DNA from 4 places in the Exiguobacterium sp. PvP048 genome. Region 4 is predicted to be linked to each of the others. Evidence: riboswitches for the same ligand, from Rfam matches in the RefSeq annotation. Region 4 holds a riboswitch; each other region holds the start of a gene.
The links. A riboswitch is a leader RNA that binds a small molecule or an ion and turns the genes downstream of it on or off. The one in region 4 is predicted to bind thiamine pyrophosphate.

Region 1 (6,138 bases), on a different contig from region 4:
ACCCCTATGCACTACTCTTATTTTGCTTCTTTTTGGAACCATTCTTCCGCGAGTTTATCGATGTCGCCGTTGTCGATCATCTTCTTCAACTCTTTGTTGAAGTCGTCACGCATTTTGTCCCCTTTTTTGAAGGCGACGGCCGAACCGGTTGGCCCGTCTTCTTTGATTTCATACGTTTTTAATGCTTTGTCCTGATCCATGTACTTGACGGCCACTGCGTCTTCAATGATCAAGGCGTCGATCCGGCCCGTATTCAACTCCTGAATGATTTCCGGAATTTTATTTAATGAAACAGCTTCACTGTCTTTGTAACGGTCCTTCGCCAACGCTTCCTGGATCGATCCGAGTTGGACACCTAGCTTCTTGCCTTTTAATTCGTCATCTGACGTGATGGCTTTATCTTTCGTCATGACCAGGTTTTTAGACTGGAAATAAATATCCGTGAAGTCGGCGTTTTTCTTCCGCTCGTCGGTCGGCGTCATTCCTGCCATGACGAAATCAACACGTCCCGCACTGAGTGCTCCGAGCAGACTACCAAATTCCATGTCCTCGATTTTTAGATCGTATCCGAGATTTTTTGTCACTTCTTTGGCGATTGCCACATCAAAGCCGACGATATCATCGCCTTTTGCTGTATCGATATACTCGAACGGGAAGTAATCCGCTGATGTTCCCATCGTCAATACTTTATCGTTCTTCTTCGTCGTGTCGCCTGTTGATTCCTCCGAAGCCCCACATGCTGCCATCGTGACTGCAAGAATGCCTGCCATTGCCGTTGCTACTAATTTCTTCATCAATAAATTCCCCTTCCAACGCTCAATTGTCAGAACTTTAACAATAGTATGACTTATGTTTTTTTCTAATTCAATACTAAAAAGTTCGACCTGATTAATTGCTTTTAGAATATACGAATATTTATTCATTGTAAAGCATAAAAATATGAAAATAGTGCATAAAACCTGAATTTATTCGCTTTATTTGATCAACACCATTTTTGTTAACGCTTACATTTATTTTTGTTTTATTCCCGTGCAAACAAAAAAAGACCAACGTTTTCACGTTGGCCTCTTTTTCACTGTTACGCGTAGATTTCAATCAATGACTCTAACTTTTCGACGACTTCTTCTGCAGTAAACGATTCGATGTCAAACCGTTCGACCATCGAGAGGATGTTTCCATCTTGCATCAATGCGAATGATGGTGATGACGATGGATATCCTTCGAAGTATTCACGCGCCCGGTCTGTTGCTTCCCGGTCTTGTCCTGCAAATACGGTCACGAAATGATCCGGTTTTACACCTTCCATCCGGTTGATATAAGCTGCAGCCGGACGCGCGATGCCACCGGCACATCCACAAACCGAATTGACGAGGACGAGCGTCAAACCGTCACGCTTCATCGCCTCATCGACGCTTTCGGCCGTCGTTAATTCTTCAAAACCAGCCGCAGCTGCTTCTTTACGTGCCGTTTGAACGACATCTTCAAAATACATTTGGAAATCCATTGTATTTATTTCCCCCTTTAAATCGTTGTCTTCTTTATTGTACGAGTTTCGGTGAAATCTGTCCAAGTCTGCCGCTCAATTCGTGTTCTAAATACGGTTTAGCGTGTAACAGGTCTCGGAAAGCGATATACCGGTCAATTTTTTCTTCCGTTGGCTGCTTCGGATTCTTGTAGGCCCGAATCAAGATGTTTTTCGGCGTATGTTCCAAATCGATGAACTCAAGCAATTGCGTATCGTATCCGACCAGTGTCAATAACTCTGCCCGGATGGAATCCGTCGCGAGTGAAGCAAACTTTTCTTGAATCAATCCATGTTGCAGCATGACGTCAAGCGGTGAACAATCCAATTGACGGTTCAATTCTTTCTGACAACACGGGACACTGAGAATGACTGATGCGTTCCAATCAACGGCACGGGCAAGTGCGACATCCGTCGCCACGTCACAAGCATGCAGCGTCACCATTAAATCAACTTCCGTATCCTGGTCGTAATCATGGACGTCCCCGACACGGAATGATAAATCGTCATACCCTAAGTCAGCAGCGATCACGGTGCAGTCCTCAATGACTTCTTTCTTAAGATCAAGACCGGTGACATTTAAATCAAAGCCCTTGACGACCTTCAGGTAATGATAAAGAGCAAACGTCAGATACGATTTACCGCACCCGAAATCCAAAATCCGTAACGTACGCCCTTGCGGCAACGCTGCAATGCTGTCTTCGACGAATTCAAGAAAACGATTGATTTGTTTAAACTTATCGTATTTTTGACGTTTGACCTGTCCGTCTTCCGTCATGACACCAAGACGGATCAAAAACGGGACCGGCACGCCGTCTTCGAGCAGATGACTTTTCTTTCGATTATGAGACAGTTCGGCCTTCACCGGTTCCTTGGCTGTCGTTTTCAGCGAAACTTTCATTTTCTTCGAAAGCTGGAACTGGACTTCTTCCGTCTCAAAACGGAATAAAAATTGACGAAATTCATTAAAATATTCGTCCATTCGTAAAATAAATTCTTCTATACTTAAGTTCTCATGCTTAATGATCCGTTCATGTTGAAACTCTAACTGGATTGCATACGTATCTTTAAGTAGAATCGGCTTTAACTTGATTCGACGAAGATCGTTTGATTTTTGGCGCGGACCGCTGATCGTCGCGTGGACGAGTGAAGCCGCCTCCAGTTTTTTAGTGAGCAGGTCTTTTAATTGGTGTAGTTCCACGTATCGTCCCGTCCTTTTTTGTTTGGTCTTTCGAAACTGTAGCAAATTCGTCCCCGTTCGACAAGCAAGTCAGCTTTATTTTCGGCTGTCATACTTAATTTAAGGAGGAACACAACATGTTCAAAAAAATTCTTTCGCAAATCGGCATCGGTGCCGCCACCGTCGATACACGCCTCGAGCACGATCAATGTGAACCAGGTGGAACGATTCAAGGAGTCGTTCATATTAAAGGCGGTAACGTCGATCAGGAAATCGCCCGGATTTATCTCGCCTTTAATACCCAGTACAAACAAGAAGTCGGGGACAGTACGTCATTTACAACGTTCACACTCGACCGTTTTGCATTAAATGAAGCACCGTTTACAATCGAAGCAGGCGTTGAACGGGAAATTCCGTTTACACTCCAAGTTCCCTTTAATACACCACTCTCCGTCAGCCAATCGAAATCATGGATTGAGACCGGCCTCGACATCGCGCAAGCCGTCGACCCTTCCGACCATGACGCGGTCGTCGTCAAGGCGAACGACCATCAATCGGTCATCCTCGAAGCAATGGAAGATCTTGGATTCCGCTTAAAAAAGGCCGATACAGAAAAATTACCGGGACGTTTCCGGAAAGATTTGCCGATTGCACAGGAACTCGAGTATTCTGCCCGCGGGACACATTACGCTCACAAGCTGGACGAAATCGAAGTCATTTTATTACAGGACCGCTCCGGCATCGACATCGTCGTCCAAATTGACCGCCGTGCCCACAGTCTCGGTTCGCTGTTCAGCGAAATGGCAGGAACCGACGAGACGATGACAAAACTTTCATTATCGAATCAGGACTTAACCAATCCGTCACTCGTGAAGCAACGTCTCGCCGATTTGATTGAACACCACAGTTGATTGATGTTTTCTATAGAACAAACACCGGATCCGACGATAAGCGGATCCGGTGTTTGTATTTCCTTCTTTACTTGGATGATGTCATTTCCATCGTCTGTTCATACTGCCGTTCAAACGTTTCTTCCGCCCAGCCCATCTGCCAAAACATCAATTCGTAATAACAGCTTCTGACGAAATGTTGTTTCATCCGGACGCGTTCATGTTCACCCGCCTTCTCTGCCAACTCATTTAACCGGTCAATCTGTTCAAAGACCACCCGCTCGAACCATTCCGAACTGTATGTCGCAATCCATTGCTGATAAATCGGTGAAGCCGGTGTCGCGGCTTGTAACTGTTGTCCAATCTCATAATAAAGCCAGTAACACGGTAAAATCGCAGCGATCGTCTCCCCAAGCGTTCCTTCACTCGCATGGTGCATATGCGAAATATACGCGTATGCAGTCGGTGCCGGTTCAAACTCTGCCAGTACCTTGTCTGAAATTCCGAGCGGTTCAAAAAACGATTGATGCAGACTGAGTTCTGCAGCATAGGTCGACGTCGCATGTTCCGCAAGTTCGGCAATCATTGCGAAGTCCTGTGCTTTCGAAGCGGCCCGTGCCTGAATTTTTGCGAAATGTTTTAAGTAATAGGCATCCTGCAAAACATAATGACGAAATTTTTCTTCCGGCAATGTTCCGTCCGCAATGCCGGTTACGAATGGATGGATAAAGCTGCTGTCCCAATACCGTCTTGCCGCTTGCCGGATTTCTTCACTGAATGTCATCTTGTTTCCCCCTTTGTTAATCAAAAAAACGCCACACCATTTGTCAGGTATGACGTGAAACGATCACAAAAAGAGGATCAGCCACGCCACTTCCCTCCGTAAGTCCAAACTTAATCAGGTTCAAAGGGTCCGCACGTCTCCGTCGTCTCAGTCAGCCTACTGACTCCCCTAGTGGTCGTTATTTGATTTGTTTTGAGTTTATCATGATTTGATATGGAATTGACCCATTCTCGTCATTTCACTCGATTTTTTTGTACAATGTACATGACGGAAGGTCGATGCCAGCTCGTTCTTGAGACCGATTCTCTTCTGTCACCGGTCGATTAGACTGAACTTAGTACCTGATACTTAAATAACGGAGGAATTTTTTATGAATAAAACCATCACATGGACCGCTTCGGCATTACTTGCCACGATGCTATTACTGCCAACCGCTGCATCTGCCGAGCAGGTCGTCGATAAAACAATCATCACACTGGGCGAATCGCTTGGGGCAAAGGATAAAACATGGGTCTTGTCCCGCCTGAATGCACCGGAAGGCATCACTCCGATTATCGCGACGTCTGCGGACGAAGAAAAATATCTCGGGAAAAATATTCCCCAGTCCCAGCGCGGCGGCGGCATGTATTCCTCCGCCAAGATCGAGTTAGCCGAAAAAGGTGACGGTCTGTCCGTCGCAACGGAAAATATCACGTGGGTGACGAAAGACATGTACTTGAATGCCCTCGTCACGGCCGGCGTAACCGATGCCGACATCACCATCACATCCCCTTATAAAGTAACCGGCACTTCGGCTTTGACCGGAATCATGAAAGCCTACGATCAGACGTCGGCTGAAACCGGGATCAAACTGACGGATGAACGAAAAGATTTGGCCCAACAAGAATTGTCCGTCACGTCGGACGTTGGGAAAACGGTCGGAACGGACAAAGTCGCCGACTTGATGAACGAAATCAAAGCGGAAATCGCCAAACAAAAACCGGAAACAAAAGTCGAGATCGAGAATGTCATCGTCCAAGTCATTCAAAACAACAACATCAATCTGTCCGATGCCCAGATGGAACGCTTGACCGGTTTGTTTAATCAAATGGAGCAAGCAGACCTCAACTGGGGACAAATTGAAAATGGATTGAAGGATGCCGGGCAAAACATTCAATCCTTTGCAACCTCAGAAGAAACAAAAGGATTTTTTGCAAAGCTGTTTGACGGCTTAAGTGCATTTTTCAACTCCATTGCCGGCTTATTTAAATAATCTGTTCTTTCGTTCCGGTTGAAATGGTAAAATAGAGTCATCGAATGAGAAAAGGTGGTGGGAAGACATGGGTTTTGCTGCGTGTAAGCATTGGTTGATGGAACAACTTTATCTGTTGCGCGCAATTTTTCATGGAATGGCGTTCTAAGGGATCAGTCTGCCCTTTTTTGAAGAACTCCATACTTGAAAAATAAAGCAAAGCGCATCTTCCACGAGTCGAGGAGAGTGCTGTTTGCACTCTCCTTTTTTGATGCGTCAGAGAGGACATTTCCTATGATGATCTGCGACATGCAACACCTGACAAAACAATTCGGAGGCGAAGACGTTCTAACGGACGTCTCCCTCTTTATCCAATCAAACGACCGGATCGGTTTAATCGGACGCAACGGGAGCGGGAAAACAACTCTCCTGCGTTTGATGGCACGACTTGATTCACCCGATGCCGGGACTATCTATCAAAAAAGCGGACTATCGATCGGTTACTTGGAACAGTTACCGGTCTACAATTCC
Region 2 (6,138 bases), on a different contig from region 4:
GTCCAAACCAATTCTCGAAAACAAAACAAACACGTACCGTCCGTAAGAACGATGCGTGTTTGTTTTTGTGATGGAGCAGACTTATGAGGACGCTTTCCCCTCGTTTACATGCTCCATGGCCAGATGGACGAGCGATGAGACATGGTGATCGTCCAACGAGTAGTAGACGACCTTACCTTCTTTTCTATATTTCACCAAACCTTGTTTCAGCAAGGTGCGGAGATGGTGAGAAGCTGTTGCAATCGAGCAATCTACCGAAGCCGAGACATCACAGACGCAAAGTTCCTCTTCTACCGTTAAGGCGTAAGCAATCCGCAGACGCGTGGCATCTGACAGGACTTTGAATAACTTTCCGATATCTGTCGTCGGAATCGTATCGACGACTTGCTCAATCTCTTGCGCACGTACCTGATCAATCGCAATCGTTTCACAACGTGGTGCATCCACAGTCATCACCTCTTTCCCTTTAATTCCACCATCGTTTCAAATGAATTGCAAGGAAATCACTCCAAGACTCCAACGACTGACTCCTTTAAATCCGGTAACTGAATATCGAAAAACAAAACAGGTCTGCTTCCCGTTCATCCAAAGCGGAAAGCAGACCTGTTCATTTGTCACGGTTTCGTCTTGAGACGGCATAAAAGAACCAACCGCCCAAAAAATTTCCGATATCCCATACGATACGATTGGAATCGACGGCACGTACACCGATATCAATCACACCTGTACTTTTCAAACGCTCCTGGTAACGTTTCCGTAAAAAACGGGGTAACGGAAGCGGCAGCAGCATCCGGTAAAAAATGTCCAGATGTGTGTGTCCCCAGATTTCCGTTGCGATGGAACTCGTTTGAATGAGTAAGGAACGTTTATACTGTTGCTGGTATTTATTCTTTAATAAGACCGCCAGTTGATAGGAATAACGATTCGGGAAAGGAAATAGAGCTGCCCCTAAATGATATTTCCCGCGATTTTCGACTCGAATGATTTGCGGTTCGATTTTATATCGAATCCATCGTCCTCGAAATCGAACAGACTGCCATTTCACGACCATCACCTCTAGAAGGATTATACCCTGTCTGAAACGCTCTGACGCACTTGTTCGACGGTCTGTTTAAACTTTTTCGTCGTTCGTTCAATTTCCGGATTGGCAAACAAAGCGGACACCACGGCATATCCATCTACGAGAGAATCAAGTAACGATACATTTGTTTCGCTAATTCCACCGATGCCTACTAACGGGATGCGAACGGCTTTCCTGATTTGCTCTAATGTCACACGTGACATGAATGTCGCATCTTGTTTCGTCGCCGTCGGAAAAAGTGACCCGACTCCTAAATAATCTGCACCGTCCTGCTCTGCTGCCACAGCCTGTTCGACCGTTGAAACGGAAACACCGATCGTCGCCGTCGGTAACAATCGACGTGCTTCCGTTAAAGGAATATCATCTTGACCGATATGCAGGCCCGCTTCGACTAATAAAGCGATATCGATCCGGTCATTGATAATCAACGGAATATTATAACTGGCAGTCAGATCCTTCAGTACAACGGCTGATTCGAGAAAATTCTTACCCGACATCTCTTTTTCCCGTAATTGAACAATCGTTGCACCGCCCTTAATCGTTGCTTCGACAGCATCCTCCAAGGGAAGATGCGGATGCAGACGTCTATCCGTCACTGCATAAATCAAGTATTCACTGTCCATTCATCTGCACCTCCGGCAAACTTTCCTCTGTCATCAGACTGACCGCATCAAACAATCCGGTCCGAAAACTGCCGATACCAGGACGATTTCCGGCCGTTTCCCCTGCTTTTCCCATGGCGTACGTCCCAAATACAGCTGCGTCGAAACGACCGTATCCTGCTCCCAGAAACGTCGCAATTAAGGAAGCGGTCATACATCCTGTTCCTGTCACTTGACCGAGTCGTTTTGTCCCGACATCCAGATGATGTTGACGGACTCCATCCGTCACAAAATCAACCGGTCCGGTGACGACGATGACTTGTTTCGTCTGGGAAGCGAAGGCGTGAACACTTTGAAGATCGAGTGATTCCCCTTCCGCTACATCGACCCCTTTCGTTCGAGCGGCCTGTCCGAGCAACGTCTTGATTTCCGAAGCGTTTCCTTTGATGACCGTAAAGGTGATCTCCTCCATCAGTTGTTTCATAAAATCCGTTCTTAATGTCGTGGCTCCCGCGCCCACCGGATCCAAAATGACCGGTTTCCCCAGTCGGTTAGCTGTTTTTCCTGCTAAAAGCTGTGCTTTGCGCATGTCCGGATTGATGGTTCCTGTATTAATCACGACGGCGTCTGCAAGACCAACCATCTCTTCGACTTCGAGCAGGTCCTCTGCCATGACAGGAGATCCCCCAAGCGCAAGTGTCATATTGGCACAATCATTGATCGTGACAGTATTCGTTAAATGATGAATCAACGGTTTTTTATCATGGATGCGTCGTAACATGTGTATCCCTCCAAAGTTCATGAAAATGATGTGTCGGTCCAATTCCGTGTCCAAGAGCAAAACCGTGACGAATCGCTTCGGTCACATAACGTTTCGCATAACGGATGCTGTCTTCCAGTGAATGACCAAGAGCCAGATTGCCGGCGATGGCAGCGGACAACGTACAGCCTGTCCCATGCGTATGGCGGGACGCTATCCGTTCTTGTTCAAAGACGACATATCGTTCGTCCGTATATAAAAGATCAGTGGCGTCTTGTCCTTCCAAATGCCCGCCCTTGAGCAACACAGCTCCTGCCCGACGTTCAGTCAGCTTTACCGCTGCTTGCTTCATATCCGCAAGTGAGTGGACCGTTCCGCCGATCATCCGCTCGATTTCAGGAATATTCGGTGTCACAAGAGTCGCAAGTGGTAACAGCTGTTCAAGTAATGCCTGTTCCGCATTCGGTTGTAACAAAGCATGGCCGCCTTTTGCGACCATGACGGGGTCAAGAACAATCGGCAGAGAATACTTTTCCAGTTGTCGGGCAATCACTTGAATCGTATCCTGATTAGAAACCATTCCGATCTTGACGGCATCGACACGGATATCTGAAAAAATCGAGGTTAACTGCGCTTCCACAAGCTCGGGAGAGACGTCTTCAACCGCTTGAACACCCAGTGTATTTTGTGCCGTGATCGCCGTGATGACACTCATTCCATATACGCCGAGTGCTGAAAATGTTTTTAAATCTGCCTGAATTCCCGCTCCGCCTCCGGAGTCGGATCCGGCGATTGTCAATACGTGTTTCATTCCAATTCCTCACTTTCCTGTGAGCAAATAAGGAGAAAACGGACAACAAAAAGCGCCGTCCGCTGTAAAAAAGCAGACGACGCCATGAATAACCAGGTTGACCGGCTAAAGTACTCATGTCTTCGATCTCAACTTTCCTACGCTGGTATTATCCAGTTCAGGTGACAGGGTCGAAAACAGAGTGGTTTTCCTCTCAGCCGGACTCCTCCAGCTCCCCTAGTTGCTCGTAATTTAAATTCTTTTTCACTGTATCACAGCACCATCAAAAAAACGAGCCGAAGCTCGTTTTTACAAGTATCCAAGTGGGTTAACCGTGTTAGCAGGTCCTGACGCGCTATATTGATATCCACCAATATGCAGTTCAAAGTGCAAATGCGGTCCTGTCGAATTACCCGTACTCCCAAGAGTACCAAGCGTTTGACCTTGAGTGACCGTTTGACCTGCTGAAACCGATAACGAATTCATATGACCGTACACCGTTGTATACACTTGACCGTCAAGGAAATGGGAAATCATGACGTGATTCCCGTAAGGTCCGCCGCTTCCGGCCGTAATGACTGTTCCGGAAGCCGCCGCACGAATTGGCGATCCGACAGGTCCGCTGAAATCGACACCGTTATGGAAAGTATAACCGTTCGCTCCACTGGCCGGTCCGAATCCTTGTGAGACACCACCCGAAGCCGGACGAACAAACTTCGCCGATCCGGTCGGTCCACTGCTGACAGGAGTCGGAACAACCGTTGATTCACTTGATTCATGCTTTGATTTTGCTGCTTCTTTTGCTGCTTTTGCTGCTTTTTCCGCTGCTGCCTTTTCGGCCGCCGCTTTTTCTGCGGCGGCTTTCGCTGCTGCTTTTGCTGCCGCAATCGCTCTTTCTTGAGCTTCTAAAGTCGCCTGTAATTCTTTGGCACTCAACAGTTTTGTCGTAAACTTCGTCTTCCCTTTACGTAATTTTTTCAGGGTTGCGCTCCGTTCTTTCATCTGTTGTTTTAATTGTTTCTTTTGAATGAGCAATGATTTTTTTTCTTGAACACGCTCTTCTTTTTTAGTGATGAGGTTCTTTTTCATTTCCGCCAGCTTTTCCTGTGTTTCCAAATAAGCAGAAATCATTTTATCATCTTGTTCGGCGATTTTTTTACCGGCCATGACACGGCTGAATAAATCCCCCAGGTCTTTCGAACCAAAAATGACTTCTTCCCATTTGATCGAATTACCGTCGTTTTCTTGAAGTACACGTAACCGGTCTCCGAGCAACTCTTCTTGACGTGTGAGCATGATTTCATAGCGGACGATTTCCGCTTCCAGATCTTCAATCTGAAGGTTTAGTTGTTTAATCTGCTTATTTTTTTCGGAAATCCGGAAAATATTTTCATTAATCGCTACATCAATTTTATTGATTTCGCGTTGTTCCGCCGATATTTTGGCTTCTTGATTTTTAATGGCTTTTTCCAATCGACGCTGTTCTGTCGCATTTTGAGATTTCTTTTCTTTAATCGTTGCAGCATGACCAGAAGTCGGCGCAGTTGATACGAGCAACACTCCTAACAATACCGTTGACAACAATTTTTTTAACATGTCTCATTTCCTCACTTATGTATGATTTCTTATTTGAAAAGTAGTTAATTCAAAGTATTTATGTCTGAGATTGATTATAGCATCGTAATAGTTTCAGTAAAATTTCATTTATGTTTCAAGTGAAAGCGTTTTTTTGTAATATAACATTTTTCATTTTGATCAAGACACACAAAAAAAGCGATTGCCATAGCAATCGCTTTTTCCGTAATTATAACATCGACATTGGATTTACAGAATTCGCCGGTCCTGAAGCACTGTAGCTGTAACCACCTACATGAATTTCAAAGTGTAAGTGCGGGCCTGTTGAATTCCCTGTGCTGCCAAGGGCACCGATTTGTTGTCCTTGACTGACACGTTGTCCAGCATGTGCATTTAATGAACTCATATGCGCGTAAACCGTTGTATATGTTTTTCCATTTAATTGGTGTGCGATCATGACATGATTACCGTACGGACCACCACTTGATGCAGTGATAACCGTTCCTGTTGCTGCTGCAACAATCGGCGTACCGACCGGCGCTCCGAAATCAATTCCATTGTGGAAAGAATAACCGTTCGAACCGCTTGCTGAACCATATCCTTGTGTGATTGATCCACTTGTCGGATGAATAAACATAGAAGAAGATGATGGAGCAGGTGTTGGTGCTGCCGGTTCCGGTGTTGGTGCCGGTGCTGCTTTCGGCACAGTCACAGATGGCGTAGATTGTTTCGTCGACGTAGCAGGTGTTGACGATTTTTGTTCCGCTTTGGCTGCTGCTTTAGCAGCGGCTGCTTCTGCCGCCTGTTGTTCAGCTGCTGCTTGTGCTGCCTGTGCTTCTGCACGTGCTTTTGCTTCACGTGCCGCTTGCGCTTGACGCTCTTTTTCGATTCGTGCTTCACGTTCGCGAGCTGCTTTTTCAGCTGCAATTGCTTGCTCTTGCGCGATCAAAATTTGTTGTACTTCTTTTGCATCCATCAACTGAGTTTCAAATTTCTTTTTCTGTTTCCGGAGTTCTTTTAAGCGTTTGTTACGTTCTTTGAGCTGTTGCTCAAGTTCCGCTTGTTGACGTTTCAACTCTTGTTTCTCCGTCACAAGTTTTGCTTTTTTATCTTTTAATTCTTGTTGAGCAGCTGCTAATTTTTTTTGTGTGTTTTGATAATCGGTAATCATTTTATCATCTTGTTGTGAGATGGATTTCCCCGCTAAAACGCGGCTGACCAGATCCCCGACATCTTTTGATCCAAAAATGACTTCTTCCCATTTAATGGAGTTCCCATCATTTTCTTGCATGACACGAAGACGGTCACCAAGCAGTTTTTCTTGGCGTTT
Region 3 (6,138 bases), on a different contig from region 4:
CGTCACGGTCGGCTGATCCCGGTCATCGGACTGCTTGCCGTCGCATACCGTTTTTTCTCGATCCGTCCCGCTTCAAAACCGAGGCGCCCCGCTTCGACCGCCAGTTTCATCGCCTGTGCCATCTTAACGGGATCTCCGGCGTGGGCGACGGCTGAATTCAACAGGACAGCATCCGCTCCGAGTTCCATTGCGTAAGCCACGTCTGCCGGTGAACCGATGCCGGCGTCGACGATGACCGGGACCGTCAGTTGTTCGATGATAAAACTGAGCGCAAGCGGATTCAGAATCCCCTGACCGGAACCGATCGGTGATGCGGCCGGCATGATCGCATGACAACCGAGTTCTTCGAGCCGGCGCGCCAGCAATAAATCGTCGGAAGTATACGGTAAGACGATGAAACCGTCCTTGATCAGTTCCTCTGACGCCCGCAACGTTTCAACCGGGTCCGGCAATAACGTCTTGTCGCACCCGATCACTTCAACTTTGACCATATCGCACATCCCGGATGCGCGGGCAAGTCGGGCAAGGCGAACGGCTTCCTCCGCCGTCTTTGCACCCGCCGTGTTCGGCAACAAATCGTAGCGGTTTAAATCAAGTGCCGCGAGCGGGTCGGTCTGTCCTTTAGCAAAGACGTCGAGCCGTCGGACTGAAAACGTCAGAATGTTCGTCCCGGATGCTTCGACCGCCTGTTGTTGCGTCGTTGCATCCGGATATTTTCCCGTTCCGAGTAACAAGCGTGAAGCAAATGTTTTTCCACCGATTTCTAACATGATTCATCCTCCTCCTACAAAATGAACGATTTCAACGACATCACCGGGTTGGACGGTCGTGTCCGGATAACGGGACCGATCGATGATCTGCCGGTTCTGCTCGATGATGACGATTTTTCCGTCAATCGCCAGATGTTGCAATAAGTCGTGTAACGTCGTCGTTTCTTCGATCAATGCGTAGTCTTTTCCATTTAAACGAATGTTCACTTCGTTTTCTCCCCCTGTCGCTGGTGACTAAAAGCACCCAACATCACTTTCGGTTTTTGCCCCATGATGCAATCTGCCAGCACAGTCGCCGTCGCCGGTGCCAGTAAGATGCCATGCCGGTGATGACCGGTTGCGACGAATAATCCTTCGATGCCGTCCACCGGTCCAAGATACGGCAGACCGTCACCGGTTTGCGGTCGGACGCCGGCCCACGCTTCGACAAACACAGCTTCCGCAAGCGGCGGATAGAGCCTGATGGCTTGATTCACTAACAAACGAATACTGTCGAGACTGACGGTCGTCGATTCATCCCCGGACCGTTCCGTCGCTCCGATGATGATTCGTCCGTCTGCTTTCGGAACGAGGTACACCTGTTCATTAAACAGTGTCCGGTCGAGCCATCCGGTCATGAGGCGCACGGACAGGCATTCCCCCTTGACCGGACATGTATCGATTGTGATGCCGATCGAACGTAACACGGCTTCCGATCCACGACCACTGGCGACAATGATTTGTCTGCCTGTCCGCAGACCCCGGTTCGTCTCGGCGCCGATGATCCGCTGTTTGTCCCGAACGAGCTGCGAAACAGATGTGTCTTCTTCAATGACTCCGCCCCGTCGTTCGATCGCGCTCCGTAAAGCCTGCGTCACTAATCGGGAATCGATTTGTCCGACTTGTTCGAACGTCAAGAATTGATTTCCTCGATGCAGGCAAAACGGCTGTTCCAGATAACCGCTCCCGAGACCGGTCTCGTCCATCAATTGCCGGACCAGCTCCGGATACAACGTCCGGCTCAGCGCCGCCAGTTCGTGTAACGGTTCCGGCAGTTCTTCGTCTGTCGCAAGCATCCCTGCCGCTGCCCGTGTCGCCCCTTGTCCGGCTGTCGACTGGTCAAGTAAACGGACAGTTTGTCCGCGTTTAAGCAACTCATAGCCGAGCGTCAAACCGATCATGCCGGTCCCGATGATTAAGACATCTGGTCGTGTCATCGTTGCATCACCTCCCGGAACCGGTCAGCTGCTTTAAGCGAATTCGCTTGCCCGAGAATCCCCGACAAGACGGCAACGCCCGAACAACCGGTCGCAATGACCTCCTGAACGTTGCCCGGTTTGATGCCGCCGATCGCAATGACCGGAATCGAGACCTGCTCGACAATCTGTTTTAAGGCATGCAGTCCCCGCGGCGGTACACCGGGTTTTGATCCGGTTTCAAAAATGTGACCGTACATCACGTAATCCGCACCGGCTTGTTCTGCTGCTGCCGCTTCCGTCAGCGAATGGACCGATTGACCGATCCGCAGTTCCGGAAAACGGCTCCGGACACGATCGACCGGAATACTGCGTGTCGTCAGTTGAATCCCGATGCCGGTGACGAGAGCGACGTCAAGACGGTCATGGACGATTAATCGTTCCGCCGGCACCCCGCATTTCATTAAAAACTCAATACAGGTCACCAACTCCCGTGCGGACCAAAGCGGTTCCCGCAGATGAATCCGGTCGACACGCATCGCGAGTTCCGGTAATGTATGTTCCAGCGTTTCCCAGCCCTGTTGACCGGTTGTCAACAGATGTAACTGCGTCATCATTTCCCCCTTTCCACACGAAAAAGGACCACCCCATGAACTGATGGAGTGGTCCTACAAAAAAGGGCGACAGTCGTCGCATCCTTTATGAATGATCGGAATCCACTTCCCTCCGCTAGTACGAACTAGATCAGGTTCAAAGGGTCCGGATACTTCCGTCTCAGTCTGCTGCGAGACTCCCCTAGTGTAGATATTGATTTGTGTGGTACGCCTGTAGTTTACCACGGGTAGTCCGATTTGTTCTACCCTTGATTAATGTCGCATGTCCGCTTCGACCGCTTTGACCTGCTCGATCAAGCGTTGGTATTCGTCGACACGTTTCGTTTGCGACAAGTCATACGTTTGTTTTAAGCGTAAAACCCGGATGACCTTCTGATCGAGATCGGCTCTCGACAATTTATCTTGTTTGATCCGTGCCATGATTTCCTTGTGGACGGACGTATACGTACCCGGAGCCGAGAACATCGCCATGTCGGCACCGTTTTCAAGCGCAAGACTTGCGGCCTGGGCAAGACCGTACTGTTCCGTAATCGCTCCCATGACGAGATCATCCGTGATGATGACTCCGTCAAACTTCAGTTCATCCCGCAAGACGCCGGTCATGACCGGTTTTGACAATGAAGACGGACGGTTTTTGTCGAGGGCCGGGAACAGGATGTGCGCGACCATGACCATCTCGGCCCCCTCTTCAATCGCCCGCTTGAACGGGACCAGTTCCGTCTGTTCGAGTTCCGCTTTTGTCGCATCGACCCGCGGCAGACCGACATGGGAATCGACCGTCGTGTCACCGTGTCCCGGAAAATGTTTGACGACCGGAACGATGTCTTCTTTTTTCATTCCCTGCATCAACGGCACACCCAGCCGTGCGACCTGTTGCGGATCCGCACTGAGGGCCCGGTCGCCGATGATCGGATTCGCCGGATTACTGTTCACGTCAAGAACCGGGGCGAAGTCCATATTAAAGCCGTAAAAACGGGAAATCGAACCAAGTGTCTGTCCGACTTCCTTCATCAATGCCGGATCATTTTTTTGACCGAACGACAGACTCGGTGATAATTTGAGCTGTGCGTCCGGGACCCGACTGACGCGTCCGCCCTCTTCGTCAAAGCCGAGAAACGCTTTTGCATCAGCCGGTTGGGCTTCAGCAATCGCTGCCGTAAAGGTTTTCAGTTGATCGGTCGACGTGATGTTGCCGCCGAGTAACAGCACACCACCGAGTGCATGATCCTGCAACAGCGTTCGGTCGGCTTGTGTCAAAGCTGTTCCCGTCACACCGATATACAGCAACTGATCGACTTTTTCCGCCGTCGACATGTTCGAGACGGTTTCTTTAAGTTGTTTCTCTGCCCGCTCAGCAGCAGAAGGTCGATCCGGCTGCGGCGGCTTTGTTTTCTTCGCCGGCTTCGGTTGCGGTTCGACCGGTTGTACCGGCTCGTCAGCACAACCGGCGAGGAGGACACTTGCCAACAGAACAGGAACCATCCGTTTCAAATCGGTTCCTCGTTCCGGACGCCGTTGATCGAGTAATAGACTTCAATTTCTGCGTTCAGCGATTGTGAGACCGAGCAGTATTTGTCTTTTGATAAGGCAATCGCCCGGCGGACTTTATCGTCCGGTAAATCACCTTCGAGCCGGTAATGAATCGAGATCGTCGTGAAACGCCGGGGATGATCATCCGCCCGTTCTCCTTCAATATCCATCTCAAATGACGTCAGCGTCAAGCGCATCTTTTCTAAAATCGAGACAATGTCGATGCCGGTACAACCGGCGACGGCGTGAAGCAGGAGTTCTGTCGGCCGGGGTGCCTGATTGTCCCCGCCGTTTTCCGGCGCTGCATCCATCGCTAGGTGATGTCCGGATTCGGTCTCCCCGCTGAAGCCCATCTTTTGATTCCAAATGACTGTTGCTTGCATCAAGATCACGTCCTTTTCTAATTTAAGTGATGTTTCCTACTCTGTTAGTATACCCGAATGCATGACAAGTGAAATTGACTGTCTATTCACAATAATGCTTCTTTTTCCGGGTCAGGCAAATTCGGTTTCCGCCCTTGTTAAATCATGCTATTCTGATACACGATAGTTTTTTTGCGCACAGGCGCCAGAAGTGGGGAATTATTTATGTCATCATCATCATCGACTCGTTTGAGTCAAGCCGACTGGCTGTTAATCGCGACGTTATCCATGTTGACTTTTGTCCTTGGAACAAGCGAATTCGTCATCGTCGGTATTTTATCTGAAATTGCGGACGGTCTGAACATCACGATTGCGAAAGCCGGCACGCTCGTCTCCGCCTTTGCGATTGCCTTCGCCATCGGAACACCGATTACGATGTCCTTGACCGGACACCTTGAACGGCGGAAGTTAATGCTCAGTCTGATTTTCGTCTGGATCATCCTGAATATCTGCAGCGGGATCGCACCGAATTATGAACTGTTGCTGTTGTCAAGAATCGTGACGGCTGTTCTGACGGGTGTCCTGATTTCACTGGCAATGGTCGTCGCAAGCGACAGTGTGCCGATCGCGAAACGCGGCGTCGCTGTCTCCTTCATCTTCGGTGGATTCACGATGGCAAACGTCCTCGGTGTGCCGATCGGTACATTCATCGGACAACATGCCGGTTACTCTGCCACGTTTTGGCTGACGAGCAGTCTTGGTGTCGTCGCTCTGCTTGCTGTCTTGAAAGTCGTTCCGGTCCAGCAATCGGAATCGTCCGGTTCAATCCGCGAACAGCTCAGTTTACTCGCCAATCCACGGATCATGATCGCCTTTTTCATTCCCTCATTCGGATTCGGTGCGACATACGTCGTCTATACGTATCTCGTGCCCGTGCTTGAGTTGGAACTGAAATTGCCGTCAGCCTGGATCAGTCCGATTTTACTCGCTTACGGTGTCGTCTCGATCTTCAGTAACATCTTGGCCGGTAAAATCGCCAGTCGGAATCCGATCGGCCGTCTCCGGTTCGTCTTCATCGTTCAGGCGATCGTCCTCGCTGCTCTCTACGTGACGACAGCGTCGGTATCGCTTGGCCTGATCAACATTGCCTTGATGTCCTTGATGTCGATTTTATTGACGACGTCGACGCAAATTTATCTGATCGACCTGGCAGAAAAGTTTAATCCGGAAGCGAAAGGGCTTGCTGCTTCGCTGATGCCGGTCGCAAGTAACGTCGGGATTGCCTTCGGTTCCGCACTCGGCGGGCTCGTCTATGCGAATGGTCCGATGATGAACATCGCCCTTGTCGGCGGTGCCGTCGCCTTACTCGCCGCCGCGTTGACAGCCGTCAGTCACCGGCTCGATCAACGTTCTTAAAAAACGCCTGTTTCCAGAGTGTCCTCTCGTGAGGCGCTTGGAACAGGCGTCTTTTTGTACCGGAGACTCAGACCGAACCTTACAAGACTGTTAGGTGAACGTATCTGATTTGTTGCTTTATTTTCCAATCGGCATGATACGGTAAAGATAGTTTTTCATCCCACTTATGTAAAAGGAGATTTTATTATGAAATCGTATTATGCCCTTCCATTAACTGCCCTCTTATTGACAGCGACGGTCAGTCCGATCGCGACATTTGCTGCAACACCGA
Region 4 (6,138 bases):
TGCGCAACGACATCGTTGTCTACATCAATTTTTCCATAGGTCGTTTTCATCTCGATCGCCACCTGAGTAGCCCCCTTTGTTAATTGTGTTCTTCCCATAATTCTACTATAAGGACCTACTATTGAAAAGTCGCCGTACTGACTATACAATGAATATGTGAAAAATAGTAGCGGTCAAATGAACTTTTACCATCATCCTCATTCATTATTTTAAATTTTGAGGTTGTCTGTCAAGTTTTTTTCTTGTCAGCTACTTTTTTTATGTTGCAACCGTCTTAACAGCATGATAAGATAGCAAAGTGTCTATTAGGACGAACGCAAAACAACATAAAAGGAGGCGGAACACATGGCACGTAAATGCTACGTTACTGGGAAATCGCCGAAGTCGGGAAACAACCGTTCACACGCATTGAACAAAACGAAACGCACTTGGGGAATCAACGTACAAAAAGTACGTATTCTCGTTGACGGTAAACCTAAAAAGGTTTGGGTTTCAGCTCGAGCGCTCAAATCAGGTAAAGTCGAACGCGTATAAGGCGCAGTAACCGGATGGGAATCTTCCCTTCCGGTTCTTTTTTTGTCCTTTTTTTATTTTTCTTATAAACTAATTGTCCGAATAATTGAAAACGCTTACAATAAGTGAGCAGTTATTTTTTTCAAGGGGGAAGGGTCAGACATGCAGTTAAAAAGAGAAATGACAAGCCGGCATCTCTTCATGATTTCACTCGGAGGGATTATCGGTACGGGACTGTTCCTCGGTTCCGGATTAACGATTTCGCAAGCAGGACCGCTCGGGGCGGTCCTCATTTACATCGTGGGTGGGACCATTATGTATCTGACAATGTTATGTTTAGGAGAGATGGCTGTCCATATGCCGGTTTCCGGATCATTTCAAACGTATACGACACGTTTCATCGGACCGGGTATCGGATTTGCCGTCGGCTGGATTTACTGGCTCGGATGGGCCGTGACGGTGGCACTTGAAATCACGGCAGCCGGAAGTCTGATGGATCGGTGGTTTCCGAACACCCCTATCGTCATCTGGTGTGCCATCTTCACCGTCATTTTATTCGGACTTAACGCCGTATCTGCCAAAGCCTTTGGGGAGGCTGAATTCTGGTTCTCGAGCCTGAAAGTCCTGGCCATTCTATTTTTCATCGCGCTCGGGGGAGCGGCTTGGTTTGGCTGGATTGATATGACGGCAGCACGCCCGGAAAGTTTATTCGCCAACTTTACTTCAAACGGATTGTTCCCGAACGGTGCGCTCGGAGTCTTGACGACGATGATCGCCGTCAACTTCGCATTCCAGGGGACGGAACTGATCGGGGTTGCGGCCGGAGAGTCGAACGATCCCGAAAAATCGATTCCGAAAGCGATCCGCAATACGGTTTGGCGGACGTTCATCTTTTTTGTTCTTTCGATTACAATCGTCGGCGCCTTGATTCCTTATGAAACAGCCGGCGGTATCAGCAGTCCGTTCATCATGGTCTTTGATGCGATCGGGATTCCGTACGCGGCCGATTTGATGAACATCGTCGTTCTGACTGCCTTATTGTCGGTCGGGAACTCGGGATTATACGCTGCTACCCGGATGTTATGGTCGATGTCTCAAGAAGGCATGATTTCGAAAAAACTTGCGATCGTCAACTCGCGTGGTGTACCGATGCGGGCGTTATGTTTTACGATGCTGTTTGCGATGTTATCGCTTCTGACCGCCTTTTTCGCGGAAGATACCGTCTTCATCTGGTTGTTGTCACTAGCAGGACTCGGTGCACAAGTCGGATGGATTTCAATTTCCGCTTCGCAGATTGCGTTCCGTCGTCAATTCATCAAAAACGGGCATGCTGTCAGTGAATTAAAATTCAAGACACCGTTCTTCCCGGTCTTGCCGATCATCTCGTTTTCTCTGAATATGCTCGTATTGATCAGCTTGGCGTTTCAGGCGGATCAACGGATTGCGCTGTATATCGGTGTTCCGTTCTTCCTCTTGACATGGGGTTGTTACCATCTGTTCGTCAAAGGAAAACATATTGCAGCTCAAACCGAGCGTCAGGCAGCCAGTTCCACGTTAGAATCTTGAACTGCCTCCACCTACAGAATCCTAAAAAAGCGTGTTCGTTAGGCAATCCTAACGAACACGCTTTTTCAATGGTCCGACAAACTCCGTAATGCGATAACTTCACCTGTGTGCACCGTCACTTTTGCCGGTCCCTGATTCGTCCATTCATTGCTGACGGTCAACGATCCGCCGACCGGGACATCGTGTTGTGTCAACGGATACTTGACCCTTTGGAGCGTCAAACGCGTCGGGACGAGCGGAATGAAGGACAGATAATGATACTGGTCTGCTTTGATGTCATACTGTCCCTGTTGCAGGAAACGGATCTCTTCCCGCTTCGTCATCAAACGGACGAGCGGGAATTGCTTTAACAGATAGACATTTTGAAGCGTCATATCCAGTCGTCCGCCGGTCGCACCGAATACCAGCACTTCCGTTGCTTCATAATGTTGACTGACGTAACGTAATGCCAGTTCCAAATCGGTCTCATCCTTTTCAGCCGGATGAATGATTGCCCCTTCCGGTTTGTATCCGAGCGAATCAAAGTCACCGATGGCCAAGTCAAAAGCGAGACCTTGTTGCGCCAATACGGTGACCCCGCCGTCGACAGCAATGACAACCGGCTTCTCCTCCATAAACGGTTGTAAGGATGGAATGTCTTCCGCCGGACCGGCTGCTACAATCACGACCCGCATCAGACACCTCGTGCCGAATAACGAAGAAGCCGTGGCGCCGTCGTAAACAGGAGCCCTGCGACAATACCGCATAACAGATAGGACGGAACCATATACGTCGCGTTATAGATCAAGGAATACGGAACGACCGGACCTTCCGCATATTCAGCAAAGAAGACGATTCCGCTGATGACGTGACAGACATAACGTAAGCCCGCACCTAACAATGTCGCACCTAATACAATCGCCATCAAACGGCCGTTCTTCCCGGCTGCTGCTGCTTTTTTAACTTGACGGGCAAACAGTCCGCTCAGTCCGACGACTCCGAACGCAATCGTATAATCGAGTAACGGCTGAACGACCGTCAGAATTTGTGGAGCGAACATCAGTTGGATTGTTCCAACGAGTGCTCCCGTCACGACCCCACCGACAACGCCGTGACGAAACGCCATGACGAAAATCGGTAACATTGCCAAACTGATGGAACCTCCTTGAGGCATTTTAAACGGGATCAATAAATCGAACACCACACCAAGACTTGCAAAGATTGCAATTTCCATTAACATTTGTAGCCGTTTCATCCTTTTTTCCTCCTAAAAATAAAATCGCAGGACGGCAAAAAGACAGTACGACGAACGCCGTACTGCCTGCGTGCGCCACATCCCTACGTCCGTCTGAACGGAACAGGTTCGAAGGGTTAAAGTCCAATCACTTCTCTCAGCCGCTTGACGCGACACCCCTTGCGGTCTTCATTCAATTTTGATTCTGCTCTTATTATACGTGAGCGGCATTCCGAATACTAGTGATTGCTTCTGAATAATCCGGCGCATTATAAATCGCCGAACCTGCGACCAAAACATTTGCACCGTTTTCGATACATAATTTGGCCGTCTCTGCGTTGACTCCGCCATCGATTTCAATCTCAAACGATAGATCATATTCCGCTTTCAGCGCAGCCAGTTGACTTAATTTCTTCATGACACCCGGAATAAAGGCTTGACCACCGAAACCTGGATTGACCGTCATCAACAACACCATATCGACTTCTTCCAGCACGTGTTCAATCATCGAAAGTGGTGTATGCGGATTGAGCACGACGCCCGCTTTCGCACCGGCTGCTTTGATCTGTTGCAGGACACGGTGGACGTGATTCGTTGCCTCGACGTGGAATGTCACGATATCAGCCCCTGCTTCAACGAATGCTTCGACAAAGTTTTCCGGACGGTCAATCATTAAATGCACATCCAAAATCATGTCTGTTTTTTGACGTAAACTGCTTAAGACAGGAAGTCCGAATGAGATATTCGGAACAAATTGACCGTCCATGACATCAAAATGAATGTAGTCGGCACCTGCCGCTTCTACTGCTTTGACATCCCGCTCTAAATTTGCAAAATCCGCTGATAAGATTGATGGGGCGATTTTAATCATGTTAATACCTCCGTGTCCGATTCTTGATTTCCTCTACAAACATACCATAATTCGTATACCGCGAACTCATGATTTCATGTGCCTCGACAGCCTGCTTAACGGCACAACCGGGCTCATTCAGATGCAGGCAGCCGCGGTATTTGCAATCATCCTGTAAAGCAACGAATTCAGGAAAACACCAACGTAACTCTTCCAGTTCCATTTCATGCGGAAAATCGAGATTCGAAAATCCCGGAGTATCCGCAATTAATCCATCACCGAGCGGCATCAGGGTCACGTGGCGGGTCGTATGGCGTCCGCGTCCAAGTGCCTTCGAGATATGACTTGTTTCCAGTGCCAATGAAGGTTCTAAAGCATTCAGCAACGAACTTTTTCCTACACCGGACTGTCCGGCCAGGACACTCGTTTTATCTTTCAGCAACGGACGGACGGATTCGACTCCGGTCAAGGTCTCACTTGACGTTTCGATGACCTGGTAGCCGATTGTCCGGTAGGCAGCAATCGCTTCGGATACATGCTGTTCGGCTTCTCCTTGCAGCAAGTCCATCTTCGTCAAGATAATGATCGGTTGAATCTCTTTTGCTTCGATCAGTACCAAAAACCGATCGAGAAGATGGGCAGAAAAATCAGGTTCTGCTGCTGAAACAACCAACAATGCTTGATCAATGTTGGCAACCGGCGGGCGAACGAGGAAGTTTTGACGGTCCTTTACTTCCAGGATATATCCGGTCTCACTTTCAATGTGTAGAACGACTTCATCCCCAACAACCGGGCTGATGCCCCGTTTTCTGAAATTACCGCGTGCCCGTGAACGAATCTCGCCTTGAGGTGTCATGACATCATAAAATCCACCCTGAAGCCGAATGATCGTTCCTTCCCGATTGTCTTCAATTCGATTTTCTGCCATCCTATGCCCTCCTTTGTCAGGATCAACTTCCTGCTCATTATTCTTGTGATTTTGCCTGATTGTACGTAATCGTCTTCGCCCGGTAAACTTCGTCATCTTTATAGATGGTGATCTTACCTTCTTCTCCCGGATCAATCGTTAATGGAACATCAAACGTTTCGTCCTGATCGATCGATTCTTCGATGACCGTCCGTTTCCCTTTGGCATCTTCCGTCTCAATCCGGACGAGTTGACGTGGAGCGGGCTCGTCTTCTTCACTGACGCCATCATATACGACTTTTTCAGGGAACGTCGCTGTGACGGTTTTTTCTTCCTCTCCCCGTGAAATAAAGACCGTGACGGAATCATTCGGCTCGACTTGCGCACCGGCTTGCGGATATTGACGAATGACTTGATCAAGAGCGACGTCGCTCGAAAACTCTTGCTCAAAAGTGCCGTCGAGTCCCATCTCATCGAGGTAGGCTTTCGCTTCTGTACTCGATAAGTCCGTCAAGTCTTTCAGGACAAACGCCGGCGATCCATTTGAGACCGTGATGGTGATCATCTGTTCCTTCGCAATGACTTCCGTTCCTGCTGAAATCGACTGTCGGATGACGTTCCCGCGTTTGATGTCTTCGGATTCTTCCCGTTCAACGTCGACTTTTTCAAACCCGCTGTCCTTCAAGATGGCGATTGCTTTTTTCTCTGTCTCATCCGAAACATCCGGTACTTCGACCGGATCACTGCCAGTCGAGACAATCAAATCCACCGTCGATCCTTTTTTGACGGTCGCTTGTTCGCGAGGAGACTGACTGATGACGGCCCCTTCTTCGACCGTATCACTTGAGCGTTCAGTCGATTCCACAATGAACCCCATTTTTTCAAGCTTCGTTTCCGCCTCGTCGGCGTCCTTGCCTGTTACATCCGGAACGACGACAGTTGGGTCTGGCCACATGGCAAAAGTCGTGGCAGCTCCACCGATTAGGACTACCAATAATAAAATGATCCACCATGCGCGTTTCTTTTTTTTCTCGGGTTTAGGCAGAACGGTCGCGACATTCGGAACCGGTGCGGTTTGTTCGAGTTCTT

Region 1: linked by a shared signal. The riboswitch ahead of tenA (thiaminase II) and the one ahead of thiT (energy-coupled thiamine transporter ThiT) in region 4 are both predicted to bind thiamine pyrophosphate.
Region 2: linked by a shared signal. The riboswitch ahead of thiD (bifunctional hydroxymethylpyrimidine kinase/phosphomethylpyrimidine kinase) and the one ahead of thiT (energy-coupled thiamine transporter ThiT) in region 4 are both predicted to bind thiamine pyrophosphate.
Region 3: linked by a shared signal. The riboswitch ahead of tenI (thiazole tautomerase TenI) and the one ahead of thiT (energy-coupled thiamine transporter ThiT) in region 4 are both predicted to bind thiamine pyrophosphate.

Annotation. Positions count from the first base shown of each region.
Region 1 is NZ_JBEPSU010000002.1:248,889-255,026, reverse strand. Features, by position in the region: gene ABIC15_RS05790 (transporter substrate-binding domain-containing protein) at 18-794, opposite strand; gene ABIC15_RS05785 (BrxA/BrxB family bacilliredoxin) at 1,079-1,504, opposite strand; gene ABIC15_RS05780 (class I SAM-dependent methyltransferase) at 1,539-2,723, opposite strand; gene ABIC15_RS05775 (sporulation protein) at 2,840-3,613, shown strand; gene tenA (thiaminase II) at 3,681-4,376, opposite strand; TPP riboswitch at 4,451-4,556, opposite strand; gene ABIC15_RS05765 (DUF1002 domain-containing protein) at 4,747-5,628, shown strand; gene abc-f (ribosomal protection-like ABC-F family protein) at 5,917-6,138, shown strand, end outside.
Region 2 is NZ_JBEPSU010000004.1:89,247-95,384, forward strand. Features, by position in the region: gene ABIC15_RS09840 (CHASE3 domain-containing protein) at 1-46, shown strand, start outside; gene ABIC15_RS09845 (ArsR/SmtB family transcription factor) at 82-447, opposite strand; gene ABIC15_RS09850 (hypothetical protein) at 608-1,051, opposite strand; gene thiE (thiamine phosphate synthase) at 1,066-1,704, opposite strand; gene thiM (hydroxyethylthiazole kinase) at 1,694-2,464, opposite strand; gene thiD (bifunctional hydroxymethylpyrimidine kinase/phosphomethylpyrimidine kinase) at 2,445-3,254, opposite strand; TPP riboswitch at 3,372-3,482, opposite strand; gene ABIC15_RS09870 (murein hydrolase activator EnvC family protein) at 3,543-4,829, opposite strand; gene ABIC15_RS09875 (murein hydrolase activator EnvC family protein) at 5,038-6,138, opposite strand, start outside.
Region 3 is NZ_JBEPSU010000002.1:503,130-509,267, reverse strand. Features, by position in the region: gene ABIC15_RS07050 (thiazole biosynthesis adenylyltransferase ThiF) at 1-6, opposite strand, end outside; gene ABIC15_RS07045 (thiazole synthase) at 3-770, opposite strand; gene thiS (sulfur carrier protein ThiS) at 774-977, opposite strand; gene ABIC15_RS07035 (NAD(P)/FAD-dependent oxidoreductase) at 974-1,966, opposite strand; gene tenI (thiazole tautomerase TenI) at 1,963-2,559, opposite strand; TPP riboswitch at 2,650-2,752, opposite strand; gene nagZ (beta-N-acetylhexosaminidase) at 2,812-4,041, opposite strand; gene ABIC15_RS07020 (OsmC family protein) at 4,047-4,472, opposite strand; gene ABIC15_RS07015 (MFS transporter) at 4,677-5,867, shown strand; gene ABIC15_RS07010 (C40 family peptidase) at 6,054-6,138, shown strand, end outside.
Region 4 is NZ_JBEPSU010000001.1:177,215-183,352, forward strand. Features, by position in the region: gene ABIC15_RS00920 (Asp23/Gls24 family envelope stress response protein) at 1-62, opposite strand, end outside; gene rpmB (50S ribosomal protein L28) at 346-534, shown strand; gene ABIC15_RS00930 (amino acid permease) at 676-2,079, shown strand; gene ABIC15_RS00935 (thiamine diphosphokinase) at 2,145-2,753, opposite strand; gene thiT (energy-coupled thiamine transporter ThiT) at 2,753-3,313, opposite strand; TPP riboswitch at 3,377-3,483, opposite strand; gene rpe (ribulose-phosphate 3-epimerase) at 3,507-4,163, opposite strand; gene rsgA (ribosome small subunit-dependent GTPase A) at 4,165-5,070, opposite strand; gene pknB (Stk1 family PASTA domain-containing Ser/Thr kinase) at 5,108-6,138, opposite strand, start outside.